DNA from 3 places in the Shewanella sp. POL2 genome. Region 3 is predicted to be linked to each of the others. Evidence: predicted binding sites of a transcription regulator. Region 3 holds the regulator's gene; each other region holds the start of a gene.

Region 1 (5,747 bases), on a different contig from region 3:
CTACCTGAGAGGTTTTCTCGCTTTCGCTGCTTTGTTTAGTGCTGTTTGAACGGACTTGTGCGGCCGCTCCGGCGTTAAATTTGCTAATATCAATTGCCATTTTAGGCTCCAGCGTCATGTATACGGATTTCTTAACTGGGGTATCGGCAGCTTATCGAAAAGCTTTAGCTTATTTTACATTCTAACTTCTACTTCGCCAATCGCCGTAATTATGGCATCTAGCTCTTTGTTAGAACTGCTATTTTTGATTCGAATTTGGTCGCCAATATTACCATCTTGCAGCGCCTCTCCCACAGTTTTTAGTACGAAGTTATTTGAACGCACATAAATCGACACTGTGTCATTTTTACAGACAAAGCAAAGGTTGTTCGCAAAAATAGGATAATTTTTCGCGACTCGGCGTTTAACTCTCACGCCTGTTAGCTGATTAGTATCGCTAAATTGCATGCCACGCAAACTATTTTGGTCAACATAGCGGATCTCGACCTGTAAAGGACTGATTAATTCACCTGGCGCTAAGGTTTCGGTTGCGACCACAACAGGAAAAAGAATGTCTACTCGAACAGACATAAAAATCTGCCAAGGGTAGGCGAGATCGGGGGTATCACAACTGACTTTTATGGTGTTATTACGGCTAATTTCGCGTTCTGAAGCTAATTCGACCCTTATTGGTGATGTGCACTGTGCTGGCAGCATTCGGTTATCGACCGTTTGTGGATTAATGTCGACTTTCGCATTTGCAGGTACAGCAATCTTTTCATTAATAAGGGCTTTAGCTAATTCGGATATCGCCGATACGCTAGGTATCACGGGTTCAGCCTTAGCTGCCGTGGATAGAAAAAGTGCGAAAATACTCAAAAAATAGACTAAATTTACTTTCATAATGAAGAGACTAGCTTGTAACGCCAGAATACACCTATACTTTTATCAAGCGTGAAACTGTTCAATGCTTCTTTCTTAGATTTTTGGTGTCAGAAGTTTGACTTAGTTTCAACTATGTTTATCGATAACAAGACGTAAGCAATTAATATGCCTATACTCAAACGAGTTTTAGGGCCGTACATAAACAGAACAACAAGGCAGAGTTATGTCGAGTATTCTTGATTCAGTCAACAAACGAACCCAACTCGTAGGTCAAAACCGGCTAGAACTATTGCTATTTAAGTTAAATGGTCGTCAACGGTTTGGGATAAACGTATTTAAAGTGAAAGAGGTTTTGCAATGCCCGCCATTAACGACATTGCCTAAACTCAATCCTTACGTCAAAGGAGTTGCCCATATTCGTGGCACAACTATTTCTGTTATCGATCTGAGTGCGGCAACGGGAGGGCGTCCGTTAGCGAGCACTGAAAATTGCTTTATCATCATTTCGGAATATAACCGTAGTGTGCAGGGGTTCTTGGTTAGTTCTGTTGAACGTATTATCAACATGAACTGGGAAGCTATTATGCCGCCACCGCAAGGTGCTGGGCGTTATTCCTATTTAACCGCGGTTACCGAGATTGAAGGTGAATTGGTTGAAATCTTGGATGTTGAAAAGATTTTAGATGAAATCTCACCTGTCAAAACGGCCATTAGTGAAGAGGTTAATGAGCAACTTACTCTCGATAGAAGTCAGCATTACCATATTATGGTGATTGATGATTCGGCGGTGGCACGCAAGCAAATTATTCGGTCGTTAGAGTCGTTAAATTTACAAATTGACACGGCAAAGGATGGTCGTGAGGCACTTGATAAGCTCAAGGCCATTGCAAGTGAAATGAATAACGTTGCCGATGAAATTCCACTCATTATCTCCGATATTGAGATGCCCGAAATGGATGGTTATACCTTAACGGCTGAGATCCGTGATGATCCTAAGCTTAAAAATATCAAGGTGGTACTGCACACCTCATTAAGCGGTGTCTTTAACCAAGCCATGGTACAAAAGGTTGGTGCCAATGACTTTATCGCAAAATTTAACCCTGACGAATTAGCTGCGGCAGTGAACAAGCATTTAAGTTTGTAGTGAGAGTGTGGGTTAGTGCCTAGTTGAGCTTTACGCTATAATCTAGCCCTTATTACATGATTGTTGTGCACTTATTTTGGTGCTTGCTATAGGATCTAGGACGTGAATGTGCCTGATAAATCACTCGCTGAAGCAGAATATAATCAATTTAGGTTGTTCTTAGAACAACATAGCGGCATCGTGCTAGGTGAAAATAAACAATACCTCGTACGTAGTCGTCTCGCGCCATTGATGGGCAAATATAACCTTCCTTCGTTATCCGATGTGGTAAAGCATTCGATGAAACCCACGGAACGAGCTTTACGAGCTGAAGTTATTGATGCCATGACCACTAATGAAACCTTATGGTTTCGTGATCGTTATCCATTTGAATTGCTTAATAATGTGCTATTACCAGAATACAGTAAGTTAGGTAGACCTTTAAAGATATGGTCTGCAGCTTGCTCGTCGGGTCAAGAGCCATATTCTTTAGCAATGACCATATTAGAGTACCAGCAAAAAAAACCAGGGGCGCTGCCTGGTGGTGCCTCGATTCAAGCAACGGATCTTTCTCCTTCTATGTTGGAGCGATGTAAAAATGCTGAGTATGATAGTTTAGCGTTAGCACGTGGATTGTCTGAAGAACGTAAGCGGCAGTTTTTTGATGCTTTGCCTTCTGGCAACATGCGCATAAAGGATAACGTTAAACGTCTCGTCAATTTCCGAGCTCATAACTTGCTCGAGAGTTACACTTTGTTGGGTAAGTTTGACATTATTTTTTTCCGAAATGTGTTGATCTATTTTGCCCCTGAGGCAAAAGCAAAAATTTTGCGGCAATTTGCTGCCGCGTTAAATCCCAAAGGTATCCTCTTTTTAGGCGCATCCGAATCCATTGCTGGCCTTACTGATGAATTTGATATGGTTCGTTGTAACCCTGGCATTTATTACCAAAAGAAAGCTTAAGGGTTTGATTTTAATTGATAATTACCGGCATAGTTCGGTAATTTTTTTATCTGCTATATCCCTCACAAACTTTATTACCTCCCATAAAAGTATTGGCACATGAATTGCTTTGTTCCCGTGAGTGACACGATGGAGGCAATTTTATGGCGATTAATTTTGATAAGGCACTGGGTGTTCACCAATTCACGTTGGGGATCCGTGCTGAGCGGGCTGAAGTGATTTCAAGCAATATCGCAAATGCTGATACGCCACATTATAAAGCCCGTGACGTCGATTTTTCTGCCGCCTTAAATGTTGCTAAAACCCAGCAACAACAGCGTAATAGCTTAGAGATGACCGCTGATGAGCAGCATTTTGGGCTAGCGCAGCTAACCGGGCAGTACGTTAAATTTCGAGTGCCGAATCAACCCGATACTGGGGATGGCAATACTGTCGACGTTCAACAAGAGCAATCAGCATTTATGCAAAATGCTCTCGAATATCAAATGTCTCTGGGGTTTTTAGACAGTAAATTTAGCGGTATGAAAAAAGCGCTGAGAGGGGATTAATCATGAGTTTATTTAATATCTTCGATGTTGCGGGGTCTGGCATGTCAGCCCAGTCTCTGCGGCTAAATACTACCGCGAGTAACATTGCTAACGCAGATTCAGTCTCCAGCAGTGTAGATAAAACTTACCGTTCTCGTCATCCTATTTTCGAAGCAGAAATGGCCAAGGCGCAAAGTCAGCAACAAGCTTCCCAAGGTGTCACGGTGAAAGGCATAGTCGAGAGTGATAAGCCCCTATTAAAAGAGTATTCGCCGGATCATCCGATGGCGGATGCTGATGGCTTTATTTACAAACCAAATGTCAATGTCATGGAAGAAATGGCTGACATGATTTCAGCTTCTCGCTCATATCAGATGAATGTTCAAGTGGCTGAGGCGGCAAAATCTATGCTGCAACAAACACTTGGGATGGGTAAATAATATGCGTTATTTAGGAGGTACGTTGTGAGCCTCATTAACCAACTGAGTCAAACCTCATCGCAGCTGACTCAAACAAACACTCAATCGAATACGGTATCAACCAATACCACGAAAACCTCGACTAGCTCGACAGGTAACCCATTTTTGGATGGATTACGTTTGCCGAATAGTTCTGCTGTTCCAGAGGCTAAGAGTCAGCAGCTCACTCAAGAGGATTTTTTCTCATTACTCAGCCAGCAGTTATCGATGCAGGATCCCTTCAAGCCCGTTGATAACGACCAGATGATTGCACAAATGGCATCTTTTTCTACAGTCGATGGCATTTCTAAGTTAAATGATCAAATCGTTAATTTAAACAGTGTGATGACATCAAGCCAAGCTTTGCAAGCATCGGGATTAGTTGGGCGAAAAGTGCTGTTACCGACAGATACGGGTTATATCTCTGCAGAAAGCCCAGGCTTAAATGGTGTGATCAGTACTTCAGAGAAAATTCCCGTCATTAATGTTCGAATCGAAGATGATAAAGGGCAAGTCGTTAGAACATTTACTGTTGATGGTAGTAAGGGTGGTAACACTGATGTCAAGTGGGATGGTTTGAATGATAAAGGAGAACCCGTTGCTGCAGGTAATTACTCGATTAAAGCATCGGGTTTGGTGAATGATAAATCACAAGCGTTAGCTGTATCGACCTATGCGCATGTGACCAGTGTTTCTTTAGGTACTGCAGCGACTGGCGCCATTTTAAATCTCAAGGGTGGAATGGCCTTTAAACTGTCGGATGTACTTGCGATTAGTGAAGTTTAATCGTTATCAAGATTGTAAATGGACATCACACTTGTCCATCATTGAATTGAGCAAATGTAGAGGTGAATTATGTCGTTTAACATTGCATTGAGTGGCATTTCTGCTGCGCAGAAAGATTTGAATACTACTGCGAACAATATCGCGAATGCTAACACCATTGGCTTTAAAGAGTCGCGTGCTGAATTTGCGGATGTTTACGCTAATTCAATTTTCTCAAACTCAAAAACCGCTGTGGGTGGCGGTGTGGCTACGAGCCAAGTGGCGCAGCAATTCCACCAAGGTAGTTTGCAACTGACGAATAACTCGTTAGATTTAGCGATTAAAGGCGGTTGGCTTTTTTGTAACTGCGTCCGAGATAGGTACCTTGGATCATCAGTTTACTCGGGCAGGTGCTTTCAAAGTCGACAAAAATAATTATATGGTTGACTCAGCAGGGAATTTTTTGCAGACCTTTCCAGTAGATAAAGATGGTAACTCTACCTCTGTCAGTTTAACGACAGCTAAGCCAGTACAAATTCCTGATACTGCAGGTAGCCCTGTTCAAACTGAAAACGTGACTTTGCAGATGAATTTAAATGCAAAAGAAGGTTCACTCGATCCTGCTGCTTTTGATCCCTTAGACTCCAAAACCTATAACAGTGTGACATCCATGACGATTTATGACTCTCTGGGTGAGCCACATATCATGACGACCTATTTCGTCAAGCCAAATAATGGCTCATATAATGGTGAAAACAACTGGGTTGCATACTATGCCATTGATGGTAAACAAGTTGATATTTCTGGCCCTGCTGGTACATATCAGACTGACACCAATGGTGATGGCACTCCCGATGCCTCTGGCACAGCTCAAACGGCTGGCGGCTGGAAGGGATCGGTTCTGAAGTTTAATTCTGTCGGTGTGTATACTGGGAGTGATCCGGCAGTCGTTGCCACCGAAGCGCTAGGGGTTGGCGGCGCTGGTGTGTTAGGCCCTGGTGCTGATGGCACTCAAGCCGTGACTATTAAATTTAATGCACCAACCCA
Region 2 (5,747 bases), on a different contig from region 3:
GAAATCAGAAAAGCGCGAAATTCGGCAAAGGCATAATCAGAATCACACCCCGTAATGATATAAGCCGCCCCCCAAACCGACCATAAATAACTTCGGCGCATCTGTTGACCAAACAGCTTATCAAAGACTTTTAGCTCTTCATCACTCAGTTTACTCAGTTTCAGCTTTAATGCCTCAACCAAAGACTCTTGGGATTGCGCTGGTTCACTGCGGGTCACTAAGTCCCAAAATTCTACTTCTGTCATCACTTAACCTAATTTAATGCCCAAGCAAAGGCGTATTCTACATGATAATACGGTTATGCTGGACTCAGTTCGGGGCATTTCCTACACTTGCTCCACTTCACATTAGCCAGTAACCCTAACTTTATGCCTAAACGCCTAATCCTATTGATAACCCTTTATACTCTGTTTGCCATTGTTGCCCTATTACGGGCTGTCGCCACCACCTCCTTCGATTTGTTTACCTTAGGTGTATTACCCGTTTTGTTTGGCATACTGACACAAGCACCTTGGTCTAGCTTAGTGCTCAAAATTTATATTGGATTACAAACCTTAGGCCTGTCAGCACTTGGGGTTACTGCCATTATCGCCTATCAGATTACACCTCAAGACGTTAAAGTGGTGGTAGAGGGTCATAACATCCCGATGTTACCGCTGGTGCTGTCTATCATTGCCCTGCTATTAGTACAGTATTGGATCGCATTTTCACGGGTAACCCGTGATTATTTAACTGCAAAATTGAAAGCTTGATTTAATGTGTTGCGAAGCAGTTATTTCTCGCCTAAGTTAACGCCTTTCTAAAAAAGCCCAATAGCTTGTGACTATGACTCATTTATCGCCTAACGAATTATCGATGCTTATTATTGAGCCATCGGAAACCCAGCGCCGCATTATCATCAAGCGCTTACAGCAAGAAGGCATTGTTAGCATCGAAAATGCTGCCAATATTGAAGAGGCTAAAGGACTCATTGCTCGACACAAACCCGATCTCATTGCCAGTGCAATGCATTTTGAAGATGGAACAGCGACCGAGTTTTTGAACTACCTGCGCAGCAAAAGTGAATATAAAGATATTCAATTTATGCTGATCTCAAGTGAATGTCGCCGTGAACAATTGGAGATTTTCCGCCAGTCTGGCGTAGTCGCGATTCTGCCAAAACCTTTTAATGCCGAACACTTAGGCAAGGCGCTAAATGCGACCATCGATTTGCTCAGCCACGATGAACTCGACTTAAGCCACTTCGATGTGCACGATGTACGCGTGCTTGTGGTTGATGACAGTCGCATGGCACGTAATGTGATCAAGCGAACTATTGGTAATTTGGGGATAAAACTGATTACCGAAGCAGAAGATGGTGCGCAAGCCATTGAATTAATGCGTCATAATATGTTTGATTTAATTATCACTGATTACAATATGCCCAGCGTTGATGGACTGGCATTAACGCAATTTATCCGTAATGAAAGTCAACAATCCCACGTGCCTATTTTAATGGTCTCGTCTGAGGCTAACGATACACATTTAAGTAATGTATCTCAGGCTGGGGTGAATGCCCTGTGCGACAAGCCCTTCGAACCCAAATTGGTTAAGCAACTCTTATATCAGTTGCTCGAAGAATAAAACCTAAGTCACGAATGGCGCAAATACCCTCCAATTTTGTTACTTCGATGACACAAGCCCGCAGCAAAGGGCTTTCCAACGCTTTAACCTTGTGGCATGTTAGGCTCGCTGACTTACATAAATCTACGGAAAGAAGAGACAATAAAAATGAACAAAACTGAACTTATCGCCAAAATTGCAGAAAATGCCGATATCACTAAAGCTGAAGCAGCACGAGCATTGAAATCTTTCGAAGCGGCGATTACTGAATCAATGAAAAACGGTGACAAAATCTCTATCGTCGGATTTGGCTCCTTTGAAACAGCGACTCGTGCAGCTCGTACTGGTCGTAACCCACAAACGGGCAAAGAAATCCAGATCGCTGAAGCCACTGTGCCTAAGTTTAAAGCGGGTAAAACCTTGCGTGATAGTGTGAACTAATTCGCTCGACATTGATTTTATAAAACGCCTCCTCTGTGAGGCGTTTTTTTTCCCTCACGAAAGCATAAAAGATGATTTTTTGCACAAACACAGTGCGTCCACCGCTCCATTTTTGAGCACTTTAAAACATTTAATTAACATAAATTATGTAACCAGTTGTTTTTAAAGATGTTCAAATAATGGCATGTGATTAGCAACTCCCTTATCAGAAAAAACCATGATGCACCAATGCCGCCGTATTTAAGTGGCATGAGTGAATCGATAAATAAATCAATCGAGGGGATGAGTATGAGAAAATCACTGTACAGCGTTTTGGCATTATCGACGGGATTATTACTAACCACTAACGTCTTTGCGGCGGTATCCGGCAATATTGGCGGCACATCAAACTATCTATGGCGCGGAGTGACTCAAACCAATGATGCGGTGGCGATCCAAGGCGGTCTTGACTACAGTCATGACTCAGGATTTTATGCGGGTACGTGGGCATCAAATGTCGATTTTGGCAATGACACTAGCTACGAGTTAGACCTCTATGCTGGTTACGGTGGCAACATCACCGACGATCTCAGCTATGATTTTGGCTATCTCTATTATGCCTACCCCGATGCCGAAGGCAGCATCGATTTTGGTGAGCTCCACGGGGCTATTACCTGGAAGTGGGTCGAACTTAGTTATTCCCACGTGATCAATGCGGGTGATGACGTAGCGGCGGAACCACTCGATAACAAAGATATGAGTTATCTTGCCGCCACAGCATCTTTCCCTTTAACCGAGAAACTTAGCCTGTCATTCCACTATGGCTACTCCACAGGAGATGTGGTTGAAGCTTGGTTTGGTGAGGATAACTATGCCGATTACAACCTAACACTTAGTGCAGATACCAGCATGGGCACAGTCTCTTTTATGGTATCAGATACTGATCTGGCTGATGACGATGCTAAAATCGCTTTAGGTTACTCCTATAGCTTTGATTTATAAAATAAAGAACTAAGAAACACGCCGCGTTAATCGCGGCGTATTTTATTAAGCGATCACCGCCCGATTCGACTTACGTGCTAACACCATTTTCTCAATATATTCCACAATAGGCTCAGTTACCGAAATACCCGTAGTTTGCTCAATACCTTCGATACCGGGAGCTGAGTTCACCTCAAGGATCAACGGGCCACGATTCGAACGTAAAATATCCACGCCTGCAACGACTAATCCCATCGCTTTAACAGCGGCAACGGCCATCTTGCGCTCTTCTGGCGTAATTTTCACTTTTTCACCACAGCCGCCTAAGTGTAAGTTTGAACGAAAATCGCCCTCTGGCCCCTGACGCTTCATCGAGGCCACCACTTTATCACCCACCACAAAACAACGAATATCACTGCCGTTGGACTCTTGAATATACTCTTGCACCAAAATATTGGCTTTGAGCCCTAAAAAGGCTTCAATCACGCTCTCAGCGGCGGTTTTCGTTTCCGCTAATACCACCCCAATCCCCTGCGTACCTTCGAGTAACTTGATCACTAAAGGAGCACCGCCCACCATATTAATGAGATCAGGAATATCATTGGGTTTATTGGCAAATCCAGTGATAGGCATACCAATGCCTTTGCGTGAAAGTAATTGCAGAGCACGTAACTTATCCCGCGAGCGTGCTATCGAAATTGAATCGTTGGCGGCAAATACACCCATCATTTCAAACTGGCGCACCACTGCGCAGCCATAAAAGGTCACACTGGCATGAATACGCGGAATAATGGCATCAAACCCTGTTAATTCTTCTCCCTGATAATGAATGCTAGGTTTAACGGAATTAATATTCATGTAGCAATTCAAGGTATTAATCACCACAGCCTCATGACCACGGCTTTCGCAGGCGGCCACTAAACGTCGGGTGGAATACAATTCTGGAAACTGAGATAAAATACCGATTTTCATTACTAAATGACCAAATTAAACACAGTGATTGAAGCTCTGAGCACATTGCATCAGAAAGGGGCGCTGATATTTGTCTATTGCTCAGTGTAAAGCAAGAAAATATTCCTCACCAGACGAAAACCTAAGCCTTAGTCAAACGTAAGATAATCTTCACAATTTAGTGACTAACGGTGTAATGAACCTTGCTTCAAATTCGCTTGCCTCTAGAGGACGAGAAAAGAAGTATCCCTGTAATAGATTGCAGTGCCTTACTGTACAAAACTCCGCTTGCTCGAGGGTTTCAATTCCCTCGGCAACAGAGGTGACGTTAAAGCCATAGGCAAAGTTAAGCAACGCTGTGAGTAAACGAGTGTCCTTTTCGTCCTTATCGTAGGAAGCAATAAAACTTTTATCGATTTTTAACACGCTGATGGGGAACAACTTTATATGTTCAAGGGATGAAAATCCGGTACCAAAATCGTCCAACGCAAATCGCACTCCAAGTTGGGCTATTTTATCGAGGATCTTGGCATGTTCGTGGGGTTCTTCAATCAAACAGTTTTCAGTAATTTCCAACTCAAGTGCACTGGGCGCTAGCCCTGTCACGTTAAGAACATGGGCGATTTTCTCATATAAGTTGATATGCCCAATTTGAGATGCAGATAAGTTCACTGCAATGGTAAAGCGATGCCCTGTTGATGCTAATTGGCTCAGCCAATATTGGGCCTGTCGGCAGGCTTCATACAATACCCAGTCACCGATTTCTTCCATTAACCCAATTTCTTCCGCTATGGGCAGAAATTGGTCCGGAGAAATCAAACCATCTTCGGGATGCTGCCAACGAATTAACGCCTCCATTCCCACCATATGGTGTGTTTGCGCGTCAACTTGCACCTGATAATAAACCTTAAACTGATTCTGCCTTAAGGCCATTTTTAAGCTGGACTCGATATGATTGCGGTAGCGGACTTCTTTATCTAGCGCCTCGGAATAAAACTGGATCTGATTGCGCCCCATTTTCTTAGCACGATACATGGCGATATCGGCGCATTTCATTAACTCAGAGCTATCGGAGGCGGCTTCATTATAAAATGCCACGCCAATACTGGCGCCAATCATCACATCGTTATCTCCAAGGCAAAACACTTCTTCAAAAGCTTTAAGTAGACGGTTAGCCACTATCATGGGGAAATATTTGTAGTCATTGTCAGTCACTAACACCACAAATTCATCCCCGCCTAAACGAGCAATGACGTCACCATCCCGTAACACGGCACTGAGTCTAGATGCGACTTTCACCAACAAAATATCACCAGTCTGGTGACCTAACGTGTCATTAATCGCTTTAAAATCATCAAGATCAAGTAAAATCACGGCTAAAAAATCATTACTGCGTTTTGCTCTTGCAATGGCGCGATTTAAACACAGCTCAAATCCATAACGATTCATCAACTTGGTGAGTGAATCGTGCTCCGCCAGTTCTTTCAGTTTCTGATGGCTATTTCGTAGGGCAAGTGCCATTGAGGCGCGCTGTTTAGCGTAACGAATTGAACGACTCAGGATTCTTGAGTTAACTTCATCTTTAAGTAAGAAATCTTGGGCACCTAACTCAATACAACGCTGAGCGAGTTTTTCATCTTCGTAACGGCTCAACATCACCACCACAGTTTGATCTTGAGTCATAGAATTGAGCTTGATAAGCACTTCTAAGCCATTAGCATCGGGCAATAGGTAATCGAGTAGAATCCCGTCAAAATGACGCTCCAAGGCAAGATTCAATCCATCAAAAGCAC
Region 3 (5,747 bases):
GGCGCGCTCAGAGAGCTGACAGATCTGTTACTTCTGAGTCAAAACAAATTTACCTCAGCCCATGGGATGAGCATATGAGTCGTGTGACCCTCGCCATTATTGCTTTTTTTGGTACTGCACTCGTGCTGTATTGGCAGGTCCAACAAAAACGCGGTGGCGATACCGATAGCAGCCTGAACGATACAGACAGACCCGACTACATTATCGAAGATCTGCGTAGCATCGAGTTTAACGAGCAAGGACAAGTCAATAGTCGCGTCACGGCAAAGCACATGGAACACTATGAGCTTAAAAACCAAACCGACTTTATTCAGCCTGTCTATCTTGTGTATCCCGACCAAGGTAAAGCAAAATGGCAGATCAGAGCCGATCAAGGTCGACTCAACAAAGATACTGGCAAGGTTGTATTAGAAAATAATGTTATTATCGATGCCATCAGCCCTGGTGAACCGATACAAACCTTGTCCACCAGTTTTTTAGAACTCGATCTCAACACAATGATAATGACCTCTGACCGCATCATTTACGTCACAGGGAAAGATTTTAATATTCAAGGGCAAGGCCTTTATGCCGACCTTAACGCGCAGGAAGTGCAATTGACCAGTCAGGTAGTAGGAACCTATGAAGCAAAATAACATATTACTTGCCAGCCTAATGCTAATGATAAGCATGAATGCCTTCGCCAAGATCGGTGACTTACAGCAAGAAGTGAAAATTAAAGCCGTCAGTCAAACTGCGGACATTAAAAACAATCAGATCATTTTCTTCGGTCCCGTTGAAGTTGTTCAAGGCTCAATTAAAATCCATGCGGATCAACTCCGTGCATTTTCTGTCGAAGGCGAAAATAGTAAAGTCTTACTGGCTACTGGAAATCCGGCAACCTACAGCCAAATCCTGGATGATGGCCGCCCAGCATCTGCTAGCGCCAAAGAGATTCGCTATGAAATGGCCACTCGGACGTTGACCCTAACTGGTACAGCGACCCTAGACCAAGCGGGTAGTCAAGTTACAGGCAATTTAATTCGTTACGATATTATTCAGCAAAAACTGATCGCCGAAAGTAGCGGCAATGGTGATGATCGCGTAATTACCATTATTCAACCTGATAATTATCAGGAAGAACTCAAAAATACACCAACAGATAAACCTGTGAAAAAACAGGATTCTAAATGACCCAAATCACCTTAAAAGCACAGAATCTCGCCAAGAGTTATAAGAGTCGTCAGGTTGTCAAAGATGTCAGCCTGACGGTCAAAACGGGTCAAGTCGTCGGCCTACTCGGCCCTAACGGCGCGGGCAAAACCACCACCTTTTACATGGTCGTGGGCTTAGTTAAAAGCGATAAAGGCCATATCTTTATCGACGATGATGATTTAACCGCCGATCCTATGCATCTGCGTGCCCGCAAAGGTATTGGTTACCTACCACAGGAAGCGAGTATCTTTCGTAAATTAACCGTACACGACAACATCATGGCGGTACTGCAAACCCGTAAAGAGCTCAATAGTGACCAGCGCGAAGAAGCACTAGAGCAACTGCTAGAAGAGTTCCATATCACCCATATTCGTGACAGCCAAGGCATGTCCTTATCGGGCGGTGAACGTCGCCGCGTCGAAATTGCCCGCGCCTTAGCGGCCAACCCCAAGTTTATTCTGCTTGATGAGCCCTTTGCGGGCGTTGATCCGATCTCCGTTATCGATATCAAGAAAATTATCGAGCAGCTTAAGAGCCGAGGCCTTGGAGTACTTATCACTGACCACAATGTGCGCGAGACCTTAGACGTCTGTGAACATGCTTACATTGTGAGTCACGGTAATCTTATTGCCGAGGGCACACCCGCAGAGATCTTAGACAATCAGCAAGTTAGGGCTGTGTACTTAGGTGAACAATTCAGGCTATAGTTACTAAAACAAAGCTAATAAGCCTTGAATTTGAGAGCGCTAGGCTCCATCCATATGATATCAAGCGACCTAAACTCACAATAATAACCTAGGGATCAGCGGTAACATGAAAGCGTCACTCCAGCTCAAACTGGGTCAACAGTTAACCATGACGCCACAACTTCAGCAGGCCATTCGCCTGCTGCAACTGTCGTCATTGGAACTGCAACAAGAAATCCAGCAAGCCTTAGACTCTAATCCTCTTCTCGAGCTGGAAGAGGAGCAATTTGACGCGCCTAGCGAACGTAAGCAAGATATCGCCGATACCGACTTTAGCGAAACGACTGCCCAGCCACAGGAACAAGATAACTCCACCGTGGACATTGCCGAGTCGCTGACCAAAGAATCTCTGCCCGAAGAGTTACCCATGGATACCACTTGGGATGAAGTCTTTACCGCATCGCCAAACTCAGGTTCTGGCGCCAGCCGTGAAGATGACATGCCCTTCCAAGGGGAAACTAGCGAGGGGTTGTACGAACATTTAGAATGGCAAAAAAACCTCACACCCTTCTCTGAAACCGATTTAGCCATTGCCACCGCGATTATTGATGCCATTGACGATCAAGGTTATCTCACTCAAAGCACTGAAGATATCCTCGAAGCCATGGGCAATCCCGAGATTGAACTCGACGAAGTTGAAGCCGTGCTCAAGCGTATTCAACATTTCGACCCCGTTGGTGTCGCGGCAAGGGATTTAAGCGAATGTTTACTGATCCAGCTATCTCATTTTTCGCCTGATACCCCTCACATCGAAAACGCCCGCATGCTGATCAAAGATCATTTAGATCTGATCGCCGCTCGCGACTTTAGGCTGTTAATGCGTAAGACCAAACTGAAAGAAGACGAGTTAAGGGACAGTATTGCGCTGATCCAAACCTTAAATCCTCGCCCCGGTTTACTCATCACCCCTGTCGATGAAGAATATGTGATCCCCGATGTATCGGTGTCGAAGAAAAACGGCCGTTGGGTGGTCGAATTAAACCCTGACTGCATGCCAAAAATCAACGTAAATCAGCAATATGCAGCAATGGCCCGAAGTTCAAAAAATCAAGCTGATAGCCAATTTATTCGTGGCCATCTGCAAGAGGCTAAATGGTTTATCAAAAGCCTTGAAAGCCGCAACGAAACACTGCTCAAGGTGGCAAACTGCATAGTGCAATACCAACAGGGTTTCTTCGAATATGGCGAAGAAGCCATGAAACCTATGGTCCTTAACGATATCGCCGAAGCGGTAGAAATGCATGAGTCCACCATTTCACGGGTGACGACTCAAAAATACATGCATACCCCAAAAGGACTTTTTGAACTAAAATATTTCTTCTCAAGCCACGTCGGGACGGATGATGGCGGTGAGTGCTCATCCACAGCAATCAGAGCTTTCATTAAGAAACTGGTTGCAGCGGAAAACCAGAAAAAACCATTAAGCGACAGCAAGATGGCTCAACTTCTGGCAGAACAGGGAATTAACGTTGCGCGCAGAACCATTGCGAAGTACCGAGAAGCGATGCTTATTCCCCCTTCCAATCAGCGTAAAAGCTTATAGCCTATTGTGAGTATCGGAGGACGTTTCTATGCAAATAAACCTAAGTGGACACCATATCGAGATTACTGAATCGTTACGGGCATATGTTGAGGAAAAGTTTTCAAAACTTGAACGTCATTTCGAACAGATCAATAATGTGCACGTTGTGCTCAATGTTGAGAAAATGCAACAGATTGCCGAAGCGAGAATCAACCTCACCGGTGGTGAAGTCTTCGCGACTTCAGAGCATGCAGATATGTATGCTGCCATAGACGTCCTGATTGATAAACTTGATCGTCAGGTTATTAAACACAAAGAGAAGTTAACAAAACACTAGCAATGGAACTTCGTACCATACTGCGGCCGGAGTGCACAACCTGCGCCACTCCGGGCAGTAAGAAAAAGGTACTGGAACTCATCAGCGACTTAGCCGCTGCCCAGTACCCCACCCTCTCATCTCAAGAGATCTTCGAAAGCCTCGTGGCGCGCGAAAAGATGGGTAGCACAGGTATAGGTAACGGTATCGCCATTCCACATGGTCGATTAACCGATATAACACAACCCATAGCGATATTGATAAAATGTGAGGAGCCGATAGCCTTTGATGCTATCGATAAACAACCCGTCGATATTTTATTTGCACTACTCGTGCCTGCCGACCAATGTCAGCAGCACCTAAGTACCTTGTCATGCATGGCTGAAAAGCTCAGTGACAAGCAAATATTAAAACAATTGCGCAAGACGCATGATGAAACGGAACTCTATCAGGTAATCATTGGATGAAACTGGTCATAGTGTCAGGGCGTTCAGGCTCAGGCAAATCGGTCGCACTTAGAGTGCTTGAAGATCTCGGCTACTATTGTGTCGATAATTTGCCTTTGCCGTTGATTGGTAGTTTGCTTGAACAGCTCAAAGGCAGTAACGATCTCGTTGCTATCAGTGTTGACGTGCGCAATTTACCAGAGCAAGACAAAGTCCTGGTTAAACAGCTTGCCAGCCTGCCTACGGGCACTGAACTCACCAGCTTCTTCTTAAACTCCAGCGATAAAGTGTTGCTCAAACGCTACAGTGAAACGCGGCGCTTACATCCCTTATCGAAGAGCCGAGTGTCACTGCAAGAAGCCATCAAGCTTGAAGGCAAATTGCTCGAGCCGCTGTCACAGCAGATGGATCACTATATAGATACCTCGAATCTGAATATCTATGAACTCAGCGACCAAGTGCGGCAAATACTCCTTGGCAGTGTCGATAAGGAACTGGTGATCAACTTCGAGTCCTTCGGTTTTAAGCATGGTATGCCGACCGAAGCTGACTTTATGTTTGATGTGCGCTTTTTGCCAAATCCCCATTGGGAACCGGAGCTTAGACCTCTCACCGGTTTAGATGAACCCGTAGCGGAGTTTTTAAATCGTCAGCCACTGGTGAATAAGTTCATCTGGCAAATCGAGAATTTGCTCGAAACCTGGTTGCCCCATTTAGAGCGCAATAATCGTAGCTATCTCACGATTGCGATTGGTTGCACAGGTGGCCAACACCGCTCAGTCTATGTAGCTGAGCAACTAGCTAAACGTTTTAGTAATGGCAAACATAAAGTCAATGCGCGCCATCGAGAGTTGAGCCATGCCAAAACTTGAGCGCCAAGTCACCATCTGCAATAAACTCGGCTTACATGCCCGCGCCGCCACAAAGCTCGTGGTGCTTGCTTCTGAGTTTGATGCCAGCATTACGCTGATCCAAGGTGAAAAACAGGCCTCTGCCGCCAGTGTATTGGGTTTACTCATGCTCGAGACGGGCATGGGTAAAACCATCACCCTCATCGCCGAAGGCCCGGATGCCGAGCCTGCACTTAATGCCATTTGTGCCCTTATCGACGCTAAGTTTGACGAAGCCTGCTGATGGTATCATCTCGATGATCCCTGCCGGTATTCAGTATCCTGTTTGGTTTTGATTTCAGCACCTTATACCAGTAAAACACATTTGTGACTCGACGCCCTCCCGTGCGCTAAATTACAATGTACTGCTGCGCTTTGGCTTAAGTCCTCAATAGCTAAACGCCAACCCATCCACCGCCGCCATGGAGGAAACATGCCTGTAGAAGCCTCAGACAGTTTACAAGCCGAACACCGTCTCGACCAACTGAGTCAAGCCCTCAACAGTGGTATGTTTGTGCATGTCAGGCAAATGCTACAAAATATGGCGCCGTCAGATATCGCATTGATTTTAGAATCGTCACCTCCCAAAGCTCGGCAGGTGTTATGGCAACTCGTCGATCAAGATCAGCTCGG

What was found. Region 3 encodes sigma-54, which starts transcription at its own class of promoters, with help from an activator protein. Its sites were predicted from a motif close to GTTGGCACGNNNNTNGNNT; they were not measured.
Region 1: the regulator sigma-54 is predicted to act here: its motif matches at 3,042-3,060, upstream of flgB (flagellar basal body rod protein FlgB).
Region 2: the regulator sigma-54 is predicted to act here: its motif matches at 2,222-2,240, upstream of SHEWPOL2_RS12395 (TorF family putative porin).

What each region holds. Positions count from the first base shown of each region.
Region 1 covers NZ_AKZL01000001.1:66,623-72,369, reverse strand. The annotation lists gene flgM (flagellar biosynthesis anti-sigma factor FlgM) at 1-100, opposite strand, end outside; gene flgA (flagellar basal body P-ring formation chaperone FlgA) at 175-882, opposite strand; gene SHEWPOL2_RS00345 (chemotaxis protein CheV) at 1,088-2,008, shown strand; gene SHEWPOL2_RS00340 (protein-glutamate O-methyltransferase CheR) at 2,111-2,950, shown strand; gene flgB (flagellar basal body rod protein FlgB) at 3,094-3,498, shown strand; gene flgC (flagellar basal body rod protein FlgC) at 3,501-3,917, shown strand; gene flgD (flagellar hook assembly protein FlgD) at 3,942-4,721, shown strand; partial or broken gene flgE (flagellar hook protein FlgE) at 4,791-5,747, shown strand, end outside.
Region 2 covers NZ_AKZL01000041.1:655-6,401, forward strand. The annotation lists gene SHEWPOL2_RS12375 (DUF4240 domain-containing protein) at 1-245, opposite strand, end outside; gene SHEWPOL2_RS12380 (hypothetical protein) at 369-752, shown strand; gene SHEWPOL2_RS12385 (response regulator) at 826-1,623, shown strand; gene SHEWPOL2_RS12390 (HU family DNA-binding protein) at 1,720-2,043, shown strand; gene SHEWPOL2_RS12395 (TorF family putative porin) at 2,332-3,024, shown strand; gene rimK (30S ribosomal protein S6--L-glutamate ligase) at 3,070-3,975, opposite strand; gene SHEWPOL2_RS12405 (GGDEF domain-containing response regulator) at 4,126-5,747, opposite strand, start outside.
Region 3 covers NZ_AKZL01000133.1:1,566-7,312, forward strand. The annotation lists gene kdsC (3-deoxy-manno-octulosonate-8-phosphatase KdsC) at 1-78, shown strand, start outside; gene lptC (LPS export ABC transporter periplasmic protein LptC) at 75-635, shown strand; gene lptA (lipopolysaccharide transport periplasmic protein LptA) at 622-1,173, shown strand; gene lptB (LPS export ABC transporter ATP-binding protein) at 1,170-1,901, shown strand; gene SHEWPOL2_RS20870 (RNA polymerase factor sigma-54) at 2,008-3,483, shown strand; gene hpf (ribosome hibernation promoting factor) at 3,512-3,799, shown strand; gene ptsN (PTS IIA-like nitrogen regulatory protein PtsN) at 3,802-4,245, shown strand; gene rapZ (RNase adapter RapZ) at 4,242-5,096, shown strand; gene SHEWPOL2_RS20890 (HPr family phosphocarrier protein) at 5,083-5,358, shown strand; gene mgtE (magnesium transporter) at 5,548-5,747, shown strand, end outside.